DNA from 3 places in the Rhizobium sp. RSm-3 genome. Region 1 is predicted to be linked to each of the others. Evidence: riboswitches for the same ligand, from Rfam matches in the RefSeq annotation. Region 1 holds a riboswitch; each other region holds the start of a gene.

What was found. Region 1 has a riboswitch for thiamine pyrophosphate ahead of thiC (phosphomethylpyrimidine synthase ThiC). Riboswitches for the same ligand answer to the same signal wherever they lie in the genome.
Region 2: linked by a shared signal. The riboswitch ahead of thiM (hydroxyethylthiazole kinase) and the one ahead of thiC (phosphomethylpyrimidine synthase ThiC) in region 1 are both predicted to bind thiamine pyrophosphate.
Region 3: linked by a shared signal. The riboswitch ahead of BBJ66_RS35725 (YkoF family thiamine/hydroxymethylpyrimidine-binding protein) and the one ahead of thiC (phosphomethylpyrimidine synthase ThiC) in region 1 are both predicted to bind thiamine pyrophosphate.

The regions. Positions count from the first base shown of each region.
Region 1 covers NZ_MAWZ01000002.1:435,624-442,516, forward strand. The annotation lists gene BBJ66_RS05225 (extracellular solute-binding protein) at 1-419, opposite strand, end outside; gene BBJ66_RS05230 (ABC transporter ATP-binding protein) at 758-1,825, shown strand; gene BBJ66_RS05235 (hypothetical protein) at 1,869-2,129, opposite strand; gene BBJ66_RS05240 (GNAT family N-acetyltransferase) at 2,191-2,637, opposite strand; TPP riboswitch at 2,775-2,906, shown strand; gene thiC (phosphomethylpyrimidine synthase ThiC) at 2,999-4,825, shown strand; gene thiO (glycine oxidase ThiO) at 4,827-5,777, shown strand; gene thiS (sulfur carrier protein ThiS) at 5,798-5,995, shown strand; gene BBJ66_RS05260 (thiazole synthase) at 5,998-6,771, shown strand; gene BBJ66_RS05265 (thiamine phosphate synthase) at 6,768-6,893, shown strand, end outside.
Region 2 covers NZ_MAWZ01000057.1:90,028-96,920, reverse strand. The annotation lists gene BBJ66_RS27690 (hypothetical protein) at 1-571, opposite strand, end outside; gene BBJ66_RS35930 (DUF596 domain-containing protein) at 815-985, opposite strand; gene BBJ66_RS27685 (hypothetical protein) at 1,259-1,579, opposite strand; gene BBJ66_RS27680 (hypothetical protein) at 2,053-2,436, shown strand; TPP riboswitch at 2,468-2,564, shown strand; gene thiM (hydroxyethylthiazole kinase) at 2,614-3,417, shown strand; gene thiE (thiamine phosphate synthase) at 3,414-4,049, shown strand; gene thiD (bifunctional hydroxymethylpyrimidine kinase/phosphomethylpyrimidine kinase) at 4,046-4,867, shown strand; partial or broken gene BBJ66_RS27660 (GNAT family N-acetyltransferase) at 5,086-5,564, shown strand; gene BBJ66_RS27655 (glycoside hydrolase family 3 N-terminal domain-containing protein) at 5,589-6,611, shown strand; gene BBJ66_RS27650 (ABC transporter substrate-binding protein) at 6,655-6,893, shown strand, end outside.
Region 3 covers NZ_MAWZ01000060.1:127,471-134,363, reverse strand. The annotation lists gene BBJ66_RS32105 (acyltransferase family protein) at 1-687, opposite strand, end outside; gene BBJ66_RS32100 (ABC transporter substrate-binding protein) at 850-1,860, opposite strand; gene BBJ66_RS32095 (ABC transporter ATP-binding protein) at 1,925-2,737, opposite strand; gene BBJ66_RS32090 (ABC transporter permease) at 2,734-3,540, opposite strand; partial or broken gene BBJ66_RS35725 (YkoF family thiamine/hydroxymethylpyrimidine-binding protein) at 3,552-3,668, opposite strand; TPP riboswitch at 3,659-3,772, opposite strand; gene soxR (redox-sensitive transcriptional activator SoxR) at 4,048-4,512, shown strand; gene BBJ66_RS32080 (SDR family NAD(P)-dependent oxidoreductase) at 4,657-5,427, shown strand; gene BBJ66_RS32075 (ArsR/SmtB family transcription factor) at 5,531-5,860, shown strand; gene BBJ66_RS32070 (LysR family transcriptional regulator) at 6,044-6,893, shown strand, end outside.

The DNA of each region.
Region 1 (6,893 bases):
TGAAGGCGGGCGTTGTAGTCGGCCTGTGCAAGGTCGATCCAGTTGATCTTGGCGCCGGTATAAGCCTCCCAGGGCTTCAGGAAGCCGCGGAACAGGAAGTTGTGCAGGTTCTGATTGTTGAGCCCCATGAAGGTCAGCTCGACACCGGCAAATTCGCCCTGCTTGACGTTGGCCTTGGTCGGGCCGAGGCAGAGTTCGCCGACTTTCTGCCAGTCCGCATCCGTCGGCGAGCCCTTGCCGACGCCCGGAATCTGCAGGATCCGGGCGCGCAGATCGTCGGCGGCGGCAATCGCCATGCCGGGAATTCCGCCCATCGCACCGGATAGACCGAGCAGAGCCGCAGCGCTCGCCGTTCCGCGCAGGACGTCGCGGCGACTTGCCTGACGGCGCATCAATGCATCGTATATTTCGACTTTCATACTTTCCTCCTCCACGTTTTTGCGCTGCCGCCAGCCATCTTTCCGGATTGGCTCCGGTCCGATTTTCGCACTGGTCTCGTGCAGAACTATCTGGTAAACAAAAAAATGAAACGTTTCATATTGATGTTCGAAACCGCTCCTCTCGGCCTCGCCAGCGAGAATTAGACGGCAAGCGGCAAAAGTCAACAAGAAATGAAACGTTTCATGGAGGAGGTCCTACGGTATCTCAAGCAATGGCGGAACGCGGTTCCCCCGAGCCCAATGCCGTGGATAATTGTCAAGCGATGCATATCCCTTGGGACCGCCCCTGGGGTGGTCGGAAAGCGATTGGGAGGCATATGGCTGAGGTCAATATTTCAGAGGCGCGCAAGGCCTATGGCGCCGTAAATATCCTGCATGGCGTCGATATCGACATTCGCGACGGCGAGTTTGTGGTGCTCGTCGGCCCGTCCGGTTGCGGCAAATCGACATTGCTGCGCATGGTCGCGGGGCTCGAAAGCATCACCGGCGGGACCATCTCGATCGGCGGAAAGGTCGTCAACAACCTGCCGCCGAAGGATCGCGACATCGCCATGGTCTTTCAGAGCTATGCGCTCTATCCGCATAAAACCGTTGCCGAAAACATGGTCTTTGCGCTCCGTCTGCAGAAGCAGCCTGCCGATATCATCAAGCAGCGGCTGCAGGCGGCGGCCGAAACCCTCGACCTCGTGCCCTATCTCGACCGCTATCCGCGCCAGCTTTCGGGCGGCCAGCGCCAGCGCGTGGCGATGGGACGCGCCATCGTCCGATCGCCGCAGGTTTTCCTGTTCGACGAGCCCTTGTCGAACCTCGACGCCAAGCTGCGCGTGCAGATGCGCAAGGAGATCAAGGAACTGCACCAGCGACTGAGAACCACGACGATCTATGTCACCCACGATCAGGTCGAAGCGATGACCATGGCCGACAAGATCGTGGTCATGCAGGGCGGCAAGGTCGAACAGATCGGCACGCCGCTGGAACTCTACGATCGTCCCCGCAATACATTCGTGGCGGCCTTTATCGGCTCACCGTCGATGAATCTGCTGAAAGGCCGTTACAAGGCCGATGGTGCGATCTTCGTCACCGAGACCGGTGACGAGATCGCGCTCGGCTTTAACCCGCAGGCGTCCGACGGGCAGACCGTGCTTCTCGGCGTGCGGCCTGAACACCTTTCGCTCAGCCAAAGCGGCCTCGACACGACGGTCAGCGTCACCGAACCCACCGGCCATGAGACGATGGTCTTCCTGCGCTACGGGTCCGGCGAGCTTGTCGCGGTGCTTTCCGACCGTCACGACTTTGAGCCGGGCCAGGTCGCGACCATCGCCGCTCGGCCAGGGAAGCTTCATCTTTTCGATGCGGAATCCGGCAAGACATTGCGACCGGATTGAGCGGGCATCGCTTCAGAAGAGCCGCCGAACGTTTAGTGGCGGGTCAGTTCAATTTCAGCTCCAACATCAATTGTGCTGGAAGATCGATCGTTATTGTCGATCCGTCGGCTTTGGCAAAGGCCATTTCGCCCTCCTGCCATGCATCATATTGCATGTCGATCCGTATCCCGCCGCGCTCCAGGATAGCCCAGGAGAAATCGAGGCCGCCGCCCTTTCGGACGGACCAGCCGGCAGCCCCCAGCGTTTCGATGACCGCTCGCCAGCTTTCTTCCGATATGTCGGACAGACAAATCCGATCAGACATGCGCTCTTTCATCCCACAACGAGATAGGTTCAAAGTGGAATCGCGGTCACGGGGCCAACCGCTACGCACTCGATTTGGAGTAGAGTCCAAGGTTGCCGCCGATGGCGAATCCGCTGCGCTGATAAAATTGCGACAACGCCCCTTCCCGCTGTGAGATCAACCAGACGCTGTTGCATCCCTCGATCTTTGCCGTTTCGAAAACGGCCGACAGCAGCGCGGTCCCTATTCCAGTACCCTGCGCCTCAGGCAGGACCGAAAGCTCATCCAGATAAATGACCGGACCGGCATGGCGCCTCTGTCGTATGCCGAGCGCAATCCCCAGCACCTTGCCTCCGTCGATGGCCGCAAGGGCAATGGATTTGGGGGTATCAAGCACGTTGTTTACATTTTCAATGGCCGCTTCAAGCGACCAATTCTCGTTCCACGGAGGTCCCGCATAGGCACTGACCAGCACGCCGGCGGCGCCACTGAGATGTTCTCGCATAAGACGTTCAATCCGAAACGACATAATCCACCTGACGTTGAGTGAAATGACATGTGCCGCAGTTCGGCCAGTAACGCAACCGGGTTCCGAAACGCACGATATAAGCGGGACGGCAAAGCTCTTAAGCTTGACACGCTCACCGACGGCGCTTTACGACTATCCGCATTCACCAGGGGGGTCCCGGCAAGGGGCTGAGATACTGCTGGACAATACGGCTTTGCCGGTTGTGGCGCAGTGACCCGTTGAACCTGATCCAGTTCATACTGGCGTAGGGACGGTGCAAGCGCTCGAAGGCTTCGGATTCACGCGTGGAATCCATGCCGGCGTCTTTCCATCATTCCGGCTGATTGACTGGGTCTCCAACCACCACTTGGAGCCTCAAACCATGACCATTGCCGCAAAAATCCTCACCCCGACCGTCACCACCGGCCCGCTGCCCGCCTCGCGGAAGATCCATATTGCGGGAGATATCCACAGTAATATCCGCGTGCCGATGCGCGAAATCAGCGTTCACCCGACCGCCGGCGAGCCGCCTGTCATCGTCTATGATTCCTCAGGTCCCTACACGATCGAAGGTGCGGAGATCCGCATCGAGCAAGGCCTGCCGCCACTGCGCCGCGACTGGCTGCTGGCCCGCGGCGATATCGAAGCCTATGACGGCCGCCATGTCCGCCCCGAGGATAACGGCTTCGTCAGCGGCGACCGGCTGACGCCGGAATTCCCCGGACGGCGCCAGCCGCTGCGCGCCAAGGACGGCAAAGCCGTCACCCAGCTCGCCTATGCACGCGCCGGCATCATCACGCCGGAGATGGAGTTCATCGCCATTCGCGAGAATCTCGGCCGCAAGGCCAAGGCCGAAGCGCTGGTGCGCGACGGCGAGAGCTTCGGCGCCGATATTCCCGATCACGTCACGCCGGAATTCGTCCGCCGGGAAGTCGCCGCCGGTCGGGCGATCATCCCCGCCAACATCAACCACCCCGAAGCCGAGCCGATGATCATCGGTCGGAATTTTCTGGTGAAGATCAACGCCAATATCGGCAATTCCGCCGTCACCTCATCAATGGCCGAAGAAGTCGAGAAGATGGTCTGGGCCGCCCGCTGGGGCGCCGATACGGTCATGGATCTTTCGACCGGCCGCAACATCCACAATATCCGCGAATGGATCGTCCGCAATTCGCCACTGCCGATCGGCACGGTGCCGCTGTATCAGGCGCTGGAAAAGGTCGGCGGCATCGCCGAGGATCTTACCTGGGAAATTTATCGCGATACGCTGATCGAGCAAGCGGAACAGGGCGTCGACTATTTCACCATCCATGCCGGCGTGCGGCTGCATTACATCCCGCTCACCGTCAACCGCGTCACCGGCATCGTCTCGCGCGGCGGTTCGATTATGGCCAAGTGGTGTCTGCATCATCACCGCGAGAGCTTCCTTTACGAGCATTTCGAAGAGATCTGCGACATCTGCCGGGCCTATGACGTCTCCTTCTCGCTCGGAGACGGCCTGCGTCCGGGTTCGATTGCCGACGCCAACGACGCGGCACAGTTCGCAGAATTGGAAACGCTCGGCGAACTGACCAAGATCGCCTGGGCGAGGGGTTGCCAAGTGATGATCGAGGGCCCCGGCCACGTGCCGATGCACAAGATCAAGGAGAACATGGACAAGCAGCTCGCCGTCTGCGGCGAGGCGCCCTTCTACACGCTGGGACCGCTGACGACCGATATCGCGCCCGGCTACGACCATATCACCTCCGGCATCGGTGCGGCGATGATCGGCTGGTTCGGCACGGCTATGCTCTGCTACGTCACCCCGAAAGAGCATCTCGGCCTGCCCGACCGCAGCGACGTCAAGACCGGCGTCATCACCTATAAGATCGCCGCCCATGCCGCCGACCTCGCCAAGGGCCATCCGGCGGCGCGCCTTCGAGACGACGCGCTGTCGCGGGCGCGTTTCGAATTCCGCTGGGAAGACCAGTTCAACCTGTCGCTCGATCCCGAAACGGCCCGCTCCTTCCACGATGAGACGCTTCCGAAGGAAGCCCACAAGGTGGCGCATTTCTGTTCGATGTGCGGCCCGAAATTTTGCTCCATGCGCATATCGCATGACATCCGCGCCGAAGCGCAGAAGGAGGGGCTGGACGCGATGGCGGCGAAATACCGTGAGGGCGGCGATCTCTATATGCCGATCGAGACCTCCGCGCACGGGGCGGACTGACATGCGCGTGCTTGTCAAAGGGGCCGGCGTCGCCGGCCTCACCGTCGCCCGCGAGCTGCATGCCCGCGGTGCCGATGTCACGGTCTTCGACCCGCACCCGAACTTCGCTCGTGCGGCGTCCTGGCTCGCCGGCGGCATGCTGGCGCCCTGGTGCGAGCGGGAAAGCGCCGATGAGGCGGTGCTGACGGGCGGCCTCGATGCCGCCGATCGCTGGGAAGCGATCCTGCCGGGCAGCACCGTCCGCAACGGCACGCTCGTCGTCGCCTCGACGCGCGACCATGGCGAGCTGAAGCGATTTGCCGGCCGCACGACCGGTTATCAATGGGTTGACGAGAACGATATCGCCGCCCTTGAGCCCGCGCTCGCCACCCGTTTCAGGCACGGCCTGTTCTTCCCAGGTGAGGCGCATCTGGACCCGCGCCAGGCGCTGCGGGCGCTGAAAGAGCAACTGGCGGCAAACGGCGCCACCTTTACCGACGTAGCGCCGGACGATGACGATTTCTCCGATATCGTCGACTGCACAGGTGCTGCCCGCATCGGGCGAGAGCGCGACCTGCGCGGCGTGCGGGGCGAAATGCTCTATCTCCATACCGAAGAGGTCACGCTGGCCCGGCCCGTCCGCCTGCTGCATCCGCGTTTTCCCGTCTATATCGTTCCCCGCGGCAACGGCTTTTTCATGATCGGCGCGACGATGATCGAGACCGATTCCGACGGCCCGATCACCGCGCGTTCGCTGATGGAACTGCTGAACACGGCCTATGCGCTGCACCCGGCTTTTGCCGACGCCGCCGTCGTCGAAACCGGCGCCGGCATCCGCCCTGCCCTGCCCGACAATCTTCCGCGCGTCGTGCGGGAGGGGAAGGTCGTCGTTTTCAACGGTCTTTATCGCCACGGTTTTCTGCTGGCGCCGACCATGGCGGCCGAGGCCGCCGATCTCGTTTTTTCCAAATAGCCGAAGCAAAGGAACTCCCAATGCAACTGATCATCAATGGCGAAGCCCAGACAATCGCCGCCACGACGCTTTTGCAGCTTCTGGCCGCGCTCGATTACGAAGGCGACTGGCTGGCGACCGCCGTCAATGGCGAACTGGTCCATCGCGAGGATCGCGGCGAGCATATGCTGCACGATCATGACCGGATCGAAATCCTGACCCCGATGCAGGGAGGCTGAGCATGCTTGATCTTTATGGAAGCCAAATCGCATCACGCCTGCTTCTCGGCACCGCCCGTTACCCCTCGCCGGCGATCCTCGCCCAATCCATCACGCGCTCTAAAACGGAGATCGTCACCGTATCGCTGCGCCGCGAAATGGCCGGCGGGCGCAATGGCGGCGCTTTCTTCGACATGATCCGCTCGCTCGGCGTTCACGTTCTCCCCAACACGGCCGGCTGCCACGGCGTCTCCGAGGCGGTGTTGACGGCAAAGATGGCCCGGGAAGTCTTTCGTACCAACTGGATCAAGCTGGAGGTGATCGGCAATCACGACACGCTGCAGCCGGATGTTTTCGCGCTGGTGGAAGCGGCGCGCATCCTCACCGGCGATGGTTTCGAGGTCTTTCCATACACGACCGACGATCTGGTCGTCGCCGAGCGCCTCATCGACGCCGGCTGCCGGGTGCTGATGCCCTGGTGCGCGCCGATCGGATCTGCGGCGGGACCTCAAAACCTCGCCGCACTTCGATCGATGCGGGCGCATTTTGCAGACGTGCCGCTGATCGTGGATGCCGGCATCGGCAGGCCCTCGCATGCGGCCATCGTCATGGAGCTGGGCTTCGATGCCGTGCTGCTCAACACTGCTGTCGCTGGCGCCGGCGACCCGGCCGCGATGGCGGAGGCCTTTGCCAAGGCAATCGATGCCGGTAGGCAGGCGTTCGGCGCCGGCATGCTGGAGCCGCGCGACATGGCCGTGCCTTCGACACCGGTGATCGGAAAGGCGGTGTTTGCATGACGCTCGACCCCTTTTATCTGATCGTCGACAGCGCCGACTGGATCCGAAGGCTGGTGCCGCTTGGCGTCAAATTGGTTCAACTTCGCATCAAGGATCGCACTGTGACGGAGACGCGAGCAGAT
Region 2 (6,893 bases), on a different contig from region 1:
AGCGCTTTCTAAGACGATCATCCCGAGGTACGAACACAGGATTTGGATCCATATCGCCGGCTTGAAAGGTCGGCACAAGTTCGCCGATCTTGTTCGGGATCTTCACTACATTCGCCCTGATAAGCCGCTTGATTTCATCCCGATATTGCAGGGCTCTTTTCTCTTGCGCCTCTTTTTCAGCGCCCGATTTCTGCTGTCGCGATTTAGTATGCTGAAGTCGTCTTTGAAAATATGGCCTTCCAATTTTCTCATTCTGAATATGCATAGATCCAGGAAGCATGATTATTTCGCCTGATTCCTCCTCAATTTCACCCATTATATCGGCGATATCGTTTGTCTCCATAACAACTATCCGACACCCTCGCGAATGTGCCAGGAAAAAATTTAGAATATGTCCGGACCGCCTATACAATTCCTCCCAACCTCCAGAATGATCTAGGTGAGGAATTCCATCAAAAAACGTGTGCTCCTCCAATAAGCCGATCTCCGGAACAGCAGGGTGGGTTCTTTGCTTGCCGACAGCGATCATGTCCCCAGTGTCGATATTAAAAAGCATGTAATCAACCGACATTTCGACCTCTATTTTGGATAAGAGTACACAGGTTTACCCTGAGCCGTATAAATCGTTACAGTTGGCGCGTTTTTATCATATTGGGAGCTCGACATGACGTTTTTCATTGCCTGTTCCGCAGTCCCGCGGCTCAGATTGGCGGCGCGGCCATCAATCACAATCGAAGCCCCTGAGTCCTGGCGAGTATTCGAGATAATTTTATCTAGGACAGAAGCTTCGTGACCCTGCTCGTCGCGCTCGGCGTCAAGTCCACTCCTCAGAGCCGTCGTCCGCTATCCACACGACTCCAGCAGGGCACTCCTCGCGAAAGAACCAAAGACTTTCCTCAAAAATCTTTGCATCCTCCGACACTTTATCAAAGTCGTCGGTCAGCTTCGGTCCGGATGAATTTGTCTCCGCTCTTCCGAACACCATTTCCCGAGGAAGGTCTGTCCTGGGATCGGCTTGCCGACGCCCGCCGAATGCGGGTTGGTCGGCGGCGTAAGGACGGCGCCACTGAGCCCCGAATTGACATTGAACAGCGCGCCGCCGGCCTTGATGTTGGCGTCGCCGATCGCCTAGACGGAACTGACGATCGTCGTGCCGTTGGCCATGACCAGCCGGGCGTGCCGAGGGTGACCTAGATGTTCAGCAAAGATGCATCCAGGAGTGCGCGGTGCTCAAACCCCTGCCTACGGAACTGACAGATTAAAAAACCTCCTGGCGGAGCAATTCAAAGTCTTCGACGTTAGTCATTAGTGCGATCAGTTCTGACGGTCTATCCGTGGAGTTTATATAAAAAAGGAGGGGATAGCTGACAAAATCCTGCTCTACAGGATCGCCATCAAATGGATCAATATTCTTTTTTAAAACGAATTGCTCTTCGCCTCCCGCGCCAAAGACATAATAAACCCCGGCCTGATAAAAACTATCTCGCTCGGTGAAGAAAAATCCAAACACCGATTCTACTGCAGCCTTTGCTTCTGCAAGTGAATTCTTTCGTATTCCATACAATATAAAGCTTGGCATAATACATTATTACTCCGGAAAGAATATACCAGGAGACCTGTTCGTCGCTGCGGTCGATGTGCCATAGATCATAAAATTAACCTCACGTCCTGTCTGCACATTAAGCTTGCTTGCCAGGTCACTCAGTCCGAGAGCTGCGAGATCACGGCCACTTAGCGGTCCCGTCCTTGTGCCAGAACTCCTAAGGCCAATCCCCAGAGACTGCGCGCGCTGTAACAGCCCAGGGCTTACTACAGCAATGTCAAAGTCGCTAATCCGACCGACGTCAAACGCTTCACCGGTCGAGTAGCTTCGGCCAGTTACAGCACTCCCCTGAAGGATTGTCTGAACATTGTCATAACCAGCGCGAGCAAACCCCGCCCTTATATCACGGCCCAACGTCGCAAATTCACCCGTACTAGCACAACGCGCAACTTACGCGAAGCTGGTCATCTGCTCGTTATCATTGAAAATACGACACATAAACGGATAGGATGAATATTTCTGGATCTGCGGAAATCCATGAAAGCCTGAGGAAGATGAGCTGCACTCATTTTAAACAAGAGACCTTTCGAGACGCCTGCATCTTTCCCGATCCCGCACAGAAATACGGAGATGTATTTCAGAAATTCCTTACACCCGCGGTTGCTGCTCCTATTCTTCTCGGAAAGGAAAGGACAACCGAATGGCGAAACCGCAGTGGCCGACGCAGCCCGGGACGGAATCTGCGGGGCGGCATTCGGGAAAACCTGATCAAGACCCGAATCGACGGCAAGCTCTCGGCCTTCGTAAAGCCCGGACTGACCGTCGAGGACGATAGCGTGCCCGCCGCGGACTTCACGCGCTGCGCCGTCGCAGCACTGTCATTTTCGAGATGACATCCGCCCCGTTCTCTGCGAAAAAGAGCGCGATGAGAGACAGGGGCGTTCGTCGACAGACGGGCTGAGAAGCACCCTTCGAACCTGAACCGGATAATGCCGGCGGAGGGAGTCGCTCGGGGTCGCGGTTCGCCGCACGAATTACCCCGTGCCCGCCCCGCCTGAAAGGGGCCACATATGCAGACCAGGACCACACCAGGAGCCATGCTGAAGGCGATGCGCGAGAAGCCGCCGCTCGTTCAGTGCATCACCAATTACGTCGCCATGAACATCGCCGCCAATGTTCTCCTGGCCGCCGGCGCCTCGCCGGCCATGGTGCATGCGGCTGAGGAAGCCGGCGAATTCGCCGGCATCGCCAACGCGCTGACCGTCAATATCGGCACGCTGTCGACGCAATGGATCGACGGCATGCAGGCGGCGGCAAAGGCGGCGACCTCGGCCGGCAAACCCTGGGTGCTCGATCCGGTCGCCCATTATGCCACGGCGTTCCGCCGCGATGCGGTCGCCGGTCTGCTGGCGCTCAAGCCCACGATCATCCGCGGCAACGCCTCCGAAATCATCGCGCTCGCCGGCGGCGAGAGCAGCGGCCAGGGCGTCGACAGCCGCGATCCGGTCGAGCGGGCCGAAGGTTCGGCGCGATGGCTGGCCGAGCGCCAACAGGCGATCGTCGCCGTCACCGGTGCCGTCGATTTCGTCACCGACGGCCAGCGGGCTGTGCGCATCACAGGCGGATCGACCTTGATGCCGCAGGTTACCGCGCTCGGCTGCTCGCTCACCTGCCTCGTCGGCGCCTTTGCCGCCACGGTGCCCGAGGATATGTTCGGGGCGACGGTCGCCGCCCTTGCAACGTTCGCCATCGCCGGCGAGGAGGCAGCGCTGGGTGCGGCCGGTCCCGGCTCCTTTGCCTGGCGCTTCCTCGACGCGTTGAACGCGCTCGACGCCGAAACGCTCGATGCCAGGGCACGGGTATCGGCGGCATGAAGACTTTCGACCTTTCGCTCTATCTCGTCCTCGATCCCGATCTCTGCGCCGGGATCGGCATGGTCGAGACCGCGCGGCTTGCCGTTGCCGGCGGCGCGACGATGGTGCAGCTGCGCGACAAACATGCCGGCACGGCCGGGATGATCGAGACCGGACGCGCCTTGAAACAGGCGCTTGATGGCACCGGCGCGCTCCTCATCGTCAACGACGATGTCAAGGCGGCGATCGCCATCGGCGCCGACGGGTTGCATATCGGCCAGGAGGATATGGATGCGGTGACAGCGCGGGCGATGATCGGCTCCGACATGATCCTCGGCCTGTCGGTCGAAACCGCGGCGCTTGCCGCTGCCGTCGATCCCGATGTCGTCGACTATACCGGCGTCGGGCCGGTGTTTGCGACACCGACCAAGGCCAACCACAAGCAGCCGATCGGCTTTGACGGTCTTGCCAAGCTGGTGGCGGCTTCGCCGGTGCCCTCGGTTGCGATCGGCGGGCTCAAGGCGGAGCATGTGGCCGAAGTCTTTGCCGCAGGCGCGAGCGGGCTTGCCGTCGTCTCCGCCATCTCAGGCACGCCCGACCCGGAAGCGGCGACGCGCCGCATCGCCGCTGAAATTCGAAAGGCCCGCCCATGATCCGCAACGTCCTCTCCATCGCCGGTTCCGATCCCTCGGGCGGCGCCGGCATCCAGGCCGATCTCAAGGCCTTCTCCGCCCGCGGCGTCTACGGCATGGCGGTGCTGACCGCGCTGACGGCGCAGAACACGCAAGGGGTCACCGGCGTGCATCTGGTGCCGGCTGCATTCGTTGCCGATCAGATCAACGCCGTCTTTGCCGATGTGCGTGTCGATGCCGTCAAGATCGGCATGATCGCCAATGCCGGCATCGCCGAAGCCGTTGCTGGAGCGCTCGCCGCAGCTCTGGCCGAGGGACGCGGCATCCCCATCGTCATCGATCCCGTGATGATCGCCAAGGGCGGCGCCGCCTTGCTGGCACCCGAAGCCGTCGACGTGCTGACCCGCCGGCTGCTGCCGCTCGCGACGCTGCTGACCCCGAACCTGCCTGAGGCCGCCGCCCTGCTGCATCAGCCGGTGGCGACAAACCGCGCCGAGATGGCGGCGCAGGCCGAGCAACTGCGCGCGCTCGGCCCGGCCGCCGTGCTGGTCAAAGGCGGTCATCTCGACAGCGAGGAAAGCCCCGACGTGCTTGCCGCGGCCGATGGTCTGCACTGGTTCGAAGCCCGGCGCGTGCCGACCAAGAACACCCACGGCACCGGCTGCACGCTGTCGAGCGCGCTGGCAGCCGAGCTTGCCAAGGGTGCCTCGGCTGAAGAGGCCGTCGCCATCGCCAAGGATTACCTCGCCGGCGCGGTTGCGGCTTCAGGCAGCCTCAGCGTCGGCTCCGGACACGGCCCGGTGCAGCATTTTCATGCGCTTTGGAAAGCGGCGGGATAAGTGCCTCACGTCGCCGCACGCCTTCATTCAAAACGGCTCGGGCTCCCCGGGCCGTTTTTGCATTTTGGACCCACCCTGCATTGAAACCCGGCCCTCGCGAGGGCCGGCTCTGCGGCTCATTTCAGAATCCCTGTTGACAAGCCCGGTCGCATGGCCAAATCTATGTCATTAAAAAGGGATATATTCCGCAATAACGGAATATTAGGAGGAGTGACAGGGTGCCAGACCTGCTTGTGAGTCTATACTCGACAGAGCTCGCCGACCTGCAACGGAAAGCCGATCATGTCGGCGTCTCCATCCGCCCTCCTCTCCCCCCGGAACTGCATCTCGTCGTCAACTGGGTTCGCGAAGGGTTCAGCGAGAACTGGGCGAGCGAGGTCTCGGTCGCCTTCTCCCGCCAGCCCGTCGCCTGCCTGATCGCCGTCGACGGCAGCAAGCTTCTCGGCTTTGCCTGCTACGACACGACGGCACGCGGCTTCTTCGGCCCGACCGGAGTCGATCCTGAAGCCCGCGGCAAGGGTATCGGGCTCGCCCTGTTTTCCGCCTGCCTTCAGACCATGAAGACGCTTGGCCATGCCTATGCCTTTATCGGCGATGCCGGCCCGGTCGATTTCTACGCCAAGACCGCAGGCGCAATCACCATCCCCGCCCCGACAAGGGCATCTACGAAGGCATGCTGAGAAGCATGCCGACATGACCATCTGATCCCGGAGCACCAGAATTGTCCTCGACCCCGCTCGCCCTTTTCGTCGGCCTTCCCAATCCCGTCCTTTCGGACGATGAATTCGCCCTGTTCCGCGAGACCAATCCGCTCGGCCTCTTCGTCGGCCGGCGCAATCAGCGCGAGCCGGAGCAGACCAGGCGGCTGATCGAGCGCTTTCGGCAAGCTGTCGGCCGCGACGATGCGCCTGTCTTCACCGACCAGGAAGGCGGCCGCGTGCAGCATCTCGATGCCGGGCCTTGGCCGCTCTTCCGCAGCTTCGGCCAGTTTGCCGAACTGGCGCGCCGCGATTTCGATCTCGGCAAAAAAGCACTGCGCCTTTCCTCCCAGGCGATGGGCGCGATGATGACGGAACTCGGGCTTTCGAGCGGCTGCTCGCCCGTTCTCGATCTCGTCTTCGAGACGACGAGCGCGGTCATCGGCGCCCGCTCCTTCGGTCCCGATCCCGATGTCATCGCCGCCCTCGGCCGCGAAGTGGTCGATGGCCTGCTCGAGACCGGCAACATGCCCGTGATCAAGCACATTCCCGGCCATGGTCGCGCGACGCTCGACTCTCACAAGGAGCGCCCGGTCGTCGACGCCTCGCGCGAGACCCTCGCAGCGACCGATTTCAAACCCTTCGTCGCGCTGAAGGATACGCCCTGGGCGATGGTCGCCCATGTCGTCTACTCGGCCTATGACGCGGAGCTGCCGGCCTCTGTATCGCCGGTCATGCACGACCTCATCCGCACGGAGCTTGGTTATGACGGCGTGCTGATTTCCGACTGCATCTTCATGGAGTCGCTCTCCGGCACGCTGCCGGAACGTGTCGCCCAAGTGCTCGACGCGGGCTTCGACATCGCCCTCCATAGCCATGGCGACGTCAGGGAAAGCGAAGCTGCCGCCAAGGCCGCCCGGCCGCTGACCGACGCCGCCTTGAAGCGGATCGCCGCCGGCAAGGCCCGCCTCAGCAATCTCAAGATCGACGTCCGCGCCGCCCATGCTGAGGTCGAAGACATGTTTGCCAGCGCGCTGGTCTCCTGACCGCCGCGCCATCTCTCACCGCATAAAAGAAGGGGAATAAAACATGAAAAAATATCTTCTTACCGCCGCTGCCCTGACACTGCTTTCGGGTTCCGCCATGGCGCAGACGGTCCTGACGGCGAATATCGAACCGGCAACGACCTGGGTTCGCAACTTCAACCCGTTCAACCAGACCTCGTCGCGCCAATCGACACTCGATTTCATCTACGAGCCGCTTGTCATCTTCAATCGCTTCGACAGCAACAAACCGGTCTATCGGCTGGCCGAAAGCTTCAAGCTCTC
Region 3 (6,893 bases), on a different contig from region 1:
GATCGGATTATATCGCGGCATCCACTCTTTCGCCCCGCCCTGGAGGCCGTATTGCCAGCCGCGTCCGATGTCGTCGAGCGGAAAGACGATGAGGATCAGCACATGGGCGAGGAGGACACCGGCGATGACGCAAAGCCAGGCAAAGCGGGCAAGCGGCGGGCGCTGCCGGAGCAGGGGTAAACGAAACAGCAGGAAAAAGCAGATCGGCAGCAGCACATAGCTGGTGACCTCGAAGGGAATCGACCAAAGCGGGCCGTCGGCTTCGACGGGAAACAATGTGCGCCAATGCCATTGGCTCATGAACAGCAGCCCGGAGACGTAGCGAAGTGTCAGCTCAGGCGTCAGCGGCAGGGCCAGCAGCGTCAGGCTGAGCGCGAAGCTGACGGTTGCGGCCACCCAGAAGCCCGGCGCGATGCGCGCCGCCCTGCGGATCGTGTAATGGCGCAGGCTCGGCATGTCGCGGCCGTCGTCGAGCGCGCGCCAGAAGGGATGGGCGAGAAGAAAGCCGCTGAGCACGAAGAAGATGGCAACGCCGAAATTGCCGAAGCGGAGGATCTGCGCAGCCGTTCCCAGTTCGTCGGGAATTCTGCGCATGTCCAGCCGGAGCGCCAGATGATGGACAAACACCAGCAGACAGGCCGTCGCGCGCAGAAAGTCCGCTCCGGCCAGTCTTTCCTGTTGTCGCATCCTGTTCCCCGCCTTACGGCGCCGCGTCTTTCAGCCGCACGGCGCTGTAACACTTTGAAGTGCTGCATCAGCTTTCTTATATCGCTTCCGATTTAAGAAATCATGCAGTGCCCGGTGGACTTTGCCGTGGAAAGCGGCGACGGGCGAGGTCGAGGCTCGAGGTCAGGCGAGGAGTTCGTTGGTGTAATAGCTGGAAAAATCCGGCTTCTCCTTGAGTGCGGCGCCATTCGCATCGACCAGAATGCCGTTCTCGAGCAGGAAGCCGCCGATGGCGTCGGCCTTTGCCGGGTCGAGCGTGCCGATCACGCCGGCCTCGGATTTCAGGAAGTGTCCTTCGATCAGCGCCTTCTGCGACGCTTTCACCAATTCGGTGTTCATCAGCGCGCCGTTGCTCTCGGATATCAGCAGCGCGCAGGCTTCGTCGGGATGATCGACGGAATAGGCATAACCCTTTCGCGTCGCCTGAATGAAAGCGCGGGCATTGTCCCGATTGGCCGAGAGATAGGCGTCGCTGGAGACGATGACCGTCGTCTGCTCGTCGGGAATGCCATAGTCGGAATAGTGGAAGCGGGCGATCTTCCGGTTTTCCAGTTCGGCGGCAACGCCTTCCCAGGTATAGATCTCCAGCGTGAAATCGATCGAGCCATTGTCCAGCGCCTCGTAGGCCGAGGTGCCGAGCGTGACGGTGTTGACCTCGCCTTTGCCGCCATCGTTGCGGATCATCGCGGAGACCAGTGCGCTCTCCCAGGTGCCGCCGAAGCCGCCATAGGTCTTGCCGTCGAGATCCTTGGGGCTCTTGATGTCGTCGCGTCCGCCCTTGAAGATCAGCCGCGCTGTTTCGGTCTGGACGACGCCGTAGACCATCTTCACGTCGCCGCCGGCGGCGCGCTGTGTGATGGCCTCGATCTCGCTGCTGATGCCGAAGTCGGCGACGCCGTTCGACACCAGCGTGCCGGCGCTGGTGTCGGTAAAGGGAAGAATTTCGACATCGAGGCCGGCGGCGGCATAGAAGCCCTTCGCCTTGGCGACATAGATGCCGATATGGTTGGTGTTGGGCGTCCAGTCGAGCGCGATGCGCGCCTTTGCGGGCGCTGACTGGGCGAAGGCGGGGCGGCCGGCAAGGCTTGCCGCGAGGGCGGCGAAGATCGTCTGGCGACGGGTGAGAAGCAGCATGGTGACCTCCTCAGGTCTCTGGAGCATGATGCCGAAAAGTGTGAGCAGTTTTCGGCATCATGCTCTAACTCTTTATATTGGCACAGGATTCAGATTTTAGACCGATCGGCCCAAAATCATCCTGTTCTAGCGGATGAAGCAGGGTTTGCAGGATTTCGGTTTCGATCGCCTGGGCCGCCGGCGAGCCGAGATCGGCAATGCTTCTCGGACGGGGCAGGGGAACGTGGAATTCGCGGATGATACGCGCCGGGCGGGCCGAAAGCACGTAGATACGGTCGGAGAGGAACACGGCCTCGCGGACGTCATGGGTGATCAGCAGCGCCGTCCAGCGGTGTTCGGTCCACATGCCCTGCAGCCATTCCTGGATCTGCGTGCGCGTCAGCGCGTCGAGCGCGCCGAACGGCTCGTCGAGCAGCAGCATGTCCTGGGTCTGGACGACGGTGCGCAACAGGGCGGCGCGCTGGCGCATGCCGCCGGATAATTCGGAGGGATAATGGTGTTCGAAACCGGCAAGGCCGAAGCGTTCGAATAGCGGCGCGACAGTGGCGCGCGCTGCCCGGCGGCTCATGCCCCGCACCTCGAGGCCAAGGGCGGCATTGTCGATGATCCGGCGCCAGGGCATCAGCGCATCGCGCTGCGGCATGAAGGCGAAGGAGTGCGGCGCCTCTTCCAGTGGCGCGCCGTTGAAAAGCACGGTGCCGGAATCGGGCCGAAGCGCCTGCGTCAGCAATCGGAGCACTGTCGATTTTCCGGAGCCGGACGGGCCGACGATCGAAACGAACTCGCCGCTTGCGACGCTGAGCGAAATATCGCCCAGCACCTTCATGCCGTCGAAGGATTTGGCGATATTCCGCAGCTCAACCATTGTATCGCTCATCGGCGCCGCTCCCCGGATGGTTGCCAGGGCATGACAAGGCGCTGGATCAAGAGCGTCAGGCCGAAGAGGCAGAGGGTGAGCACGGCGCTGACAACGACGGCGGCGAGCACCAGATCGGGACGGAAATTATTCTTGGCGTTGAGGATATAGATGCCGAGGCCGCGGGCGGCGCCGGCATATTCGGCAAAGATCGCGCCGACGACGGCATAGGTGATCGAGATCCGCAGGCCGGCGAAGAAATAGGGCAGCGCGGAGGGAAGCCGTGCCAGGCGGAAGATGCGCCAGCGGCTCGCTTTCATCGAGTTCAAAAGTTCGGCGATGTCGCGGTCGGTCGATTCATAGCCCTGCAGCAGGGCGACAAGCAGCGGGAAGAAGGTGACGAGCGCCACCAGCAGGATCTTCGGCAAGAGGCCGAAGCCAAACCAGAGGACGACAAGCGGCGCGATCGCCACCAGCGGCAGGGTCTGGCTGGCGATGAAGATCGGCAGCAATGCCCGGCGCATGAAAGGCATGAAATCCATGAGGATCGAAGCGGCGAAGGCGAAGGCAAGCGACAGCGCGAAACCGCCAAGCGTCGCGCCGAGCGTCGGCCAGGTGTTTGATATCAGCGCTTCGCGGTTCAGCCAGCCCTGGATGAGAATGCGCGAAGGCGCCGGCAGGATGGAAGGCTTGATGCCGGAAAGATCGACATAGACCTCCCATGCCGCCAGAAAGGCGAAGCCCGCGAGCAAGGCGGGCATTGCCCGATAGAGAGCGGCGCGGAGCGCTGCAAGACGCGAATGCGAAGGTCGTGGCAGTGTCATCAGCGTTTGATTTCGGTCTCGATGGGCAGCCGGTCGCTATCGGGATCGAGCGCCTTGACGGCATCGAGAATGATGCCGACGAGGTTGCCTGATATCGGATAGACTGACACTTCTGCGCTTGAGAACATCTGAACCTCGCTCCGCTGGCATTACCCAGATCAGCTTTGAAGGGTCCAGAGGCTTGCGCCTCACATCTCAGCCCCGGCGATACGGAGCTCCCCTGTATTTCGGCGGAAACTACCACCCGGGTTTTCTTCCCGCAACCGCAAAATTGCGAACCGGTCCGTCCAGTCGGAATGGATCTGATCTCAGGGAAACACCCGAGCGGAAGTCCCGCTCGGGTGTTCCTCGGTGGGCCCGTACCTGCCGGGAACGGGACCGCAGCTTGCTGCCTCAGGCGGCGATGTCGGCGTGCGCAAGGCGTCCGCGCTGGCGGGCGCCCGATCGGGCTTTACGATTGCAGGAGCAAGGGTTATAAAACCTCAACTAATATTGAGGTCAAGAGACATGGATCGGATTCCGGCAGCGCAGCCCGGCAAACTGCTGACGGTCGGTGAGGTGGCTGAGCGCAGCGGTCTTGCCGTTTCGGCGCTGCATTTCTACGAGACAAAGGGTTTGATCTCGAGCATCCGCTCCCGCGGCAACCAGCGGCGCTACGGGCGCGACGTACTTCGCCGCCTCGGCATCATTAAGGTGGCGCAGCGTGTCGGCATTCCGCTTGTGGAAATCCAGGCGGCGTTCCACTCGCTGCCGCAGGGGCGCACGCCGACGGCCGCGGACTGGCAGACGTTGTCGGCACGATGGAAGGACGATCTCGACGCGCGAATCGGCCAGCTCAGCCTGTTGCGCGACCGCCTGGCCGGCTGCATCGGCTGCGGCTGTCTGTCGATCGAAAGCTGTCCGCTGCGCAATCCCTGCGACCGGCTCGGCAAGGAAGGGCCGGGTGCGCGGCTGCTGCAGACCGAAAACTAGCCTTCGGGAGAGCCAAGTCTCTCCGGGAGAGCCAAGTCTTTCCGGGAGAGCCAAGTCTCTCCCGGAAAGATCGATGTCTGCCTTTCTTTCGGTCGCGGTGCTCATATGTTAAGGGCGAGTGACGCAACCGAGGAGGACGGCTTCGTGTTTCATCCAAGACTGTTTGAAAATCGCAATGTCGTCGTCACCGGCGCCGGCCGCGGCATCGGCCTGGAAGTCGCTCGGCAGTTTCTGGATTGCGGCGCGAAGGTCATCGTTCACACCGGGCGCAAGCCGGGGCGAGACCTGCCGGATTTCCTGCTGACGGCTGAATCGGAAAGACGGGCGCTGCTGCTGCATGCCGATTTCTCCGCCGCCGGCGGGGCGGCGCAATTTGCCGAAGATGTTCTCGCATTCTTCGACAAGGTGCATGTGCTCGTCAACAATGCCGGCACCATGCTCGGCCGTTTTCCGGCTGCGACGCTGACCGACGCGGAATATGAGGCGGTCATCCGGCTCAACCAGACATCGGTGGTGGCGCTGACGCGCGCCTTGCTGCCGGCATTGAAGGCGGCCGAGGGTGCTGCCGTCGTCAACACAGTTTCGATCTCGGCGCTGACCGGCGGCAGCCCCGGCTCCTCAATCTATTCGGCCTCGAAAGCCTTCGTTGCGACCTATTCGAAGGCGCTTGCCCGCGAGCTTGCCCCGGACGGCATCCGCGTCAACTGCGTCTCGCCGGGAACGATCGAGACGGATTTCCACGAGCGCTATTCCTCCAGGGAAAAACTGGAGCAGACCCGGAAATCCATCCCGTTGCAGCGGCTCGGCACGGCGGAGGATTGCGCTCCCGCCTATCTGTTCCTGGCAGCTCCCTTGCTGTCGGGATACATCACCGGCCAGGTGATCGAGATCAATGGCGGACAGCTTATCTGCTGATTTACTTGGACCTTTTTTGGCATTTCATCACTATTGACCAATTCGCTTGTGCGAATATGCTATTGTGCTGATCTACCACACCGCCTCCCTTCCGAGATATCGAATGCCGTTGCCTAAACCGGAGCCGGGGATGACCGGCCAGGACTTGCACATACTCGCTGGAAAAGCCCATGAAGCGAGCGATCTGCTGAAAGCTTTGGCGCATCACACCCGACTTCTGATCCTCTGCATACTGGCAAAACAGGAGCGGACGGTCGGGGAAATCGAAAATATTCTCGGCATACAGCAGGCGATGGTCTCGCAGCAGCTTGCGCGTTTGCGGCTCGAAGGTCTGGTCAATACGCGCCGTCAGGGCAGGCTGGTTTATTACAGTATCGGCAATGTCAGCGTGCTTGCCTTCCTCGAATCGCTGTTTGAGCTTTTCCCATTGTAGAAAACTGTTAAAGCGCGTCGCAAAGAACTTGCTTCATGCGACGCGCTTTAGTTTTTTGTGTTATGCATGTCGTCGTCCCAAAACCGCTGCACACTTTTGGGCGACATGCATTAGCACCGCCCTTGCGGAGCGTCGCTGCTATGTCGAAGATGAGGCCGGACGCGGAATGTCGCGGGAGACCGGATGATCGACAAGCTGGAATTCTTCATCGCCCTTGCCAATGAAAAACATTTCGGCCGCGCCGCCGAAGAATGCGGGATTTCACAGCCGACGTTGTCGGCCGCGATCCGGCAGCTCGAGGATCAGCTCGGCGTCATGCTGGTGCAGCGCGGCTCGCGGTTTCAGGGCTTGACGCCGGAAGGGCAGCGCGTGCTCGAATGGGCTCGCCGCATCGTCGGCGACGCCCGCACCATGCGCGAGGAGATGCGCGCCGCGCGCCGCGGTCTTTCCGGCCATATCCGTCTCGCCGCCATTCCGACGGCGCTCGCCATGCTGTCGCGCATCACCACGCCCTTTCAGGAGCGGCATCCCGGCGTCACCTTCTCGATCGTCTCACGCAATTCGCTGCAGGTGCTGAGCATGCTCGAAAACCTCGAAATCGATGCCGGCATCACCTATCTCGAAAATGAACCGCTCGGCCGTGTCACCAGCGTTCCGCTCTATGCCGAGCGTTACCATCTGATCACGGCTGCAGGCAGCCCGCTGTCCGATCGCGACAATGTGACCTGGAAGGAGGTCGGCGATCTTCGGCTTTGTCTATTGACCGCCGACATGCAGAACCGCCGAATCATCAATCGGCACCTGACGGAAGCAGGCGCAAGTGTGCATCCGACGCTCGAATCCAATTCGATGATCGTGCTGTTTTCGCATGTTCGAACCGGACGCTGGGCGAGCATCATGCCGCGCAATGTCGCCAAATCTTTTGGTTTTCCAGTGGAAATCCGGATGATTCCGATCGTCGAACCGGAAGCGCATCATCTGGTCGGGCTCGTAGCGCCTTATCGTGAACCCTTCACGCCGCTCGTCTCGGCCT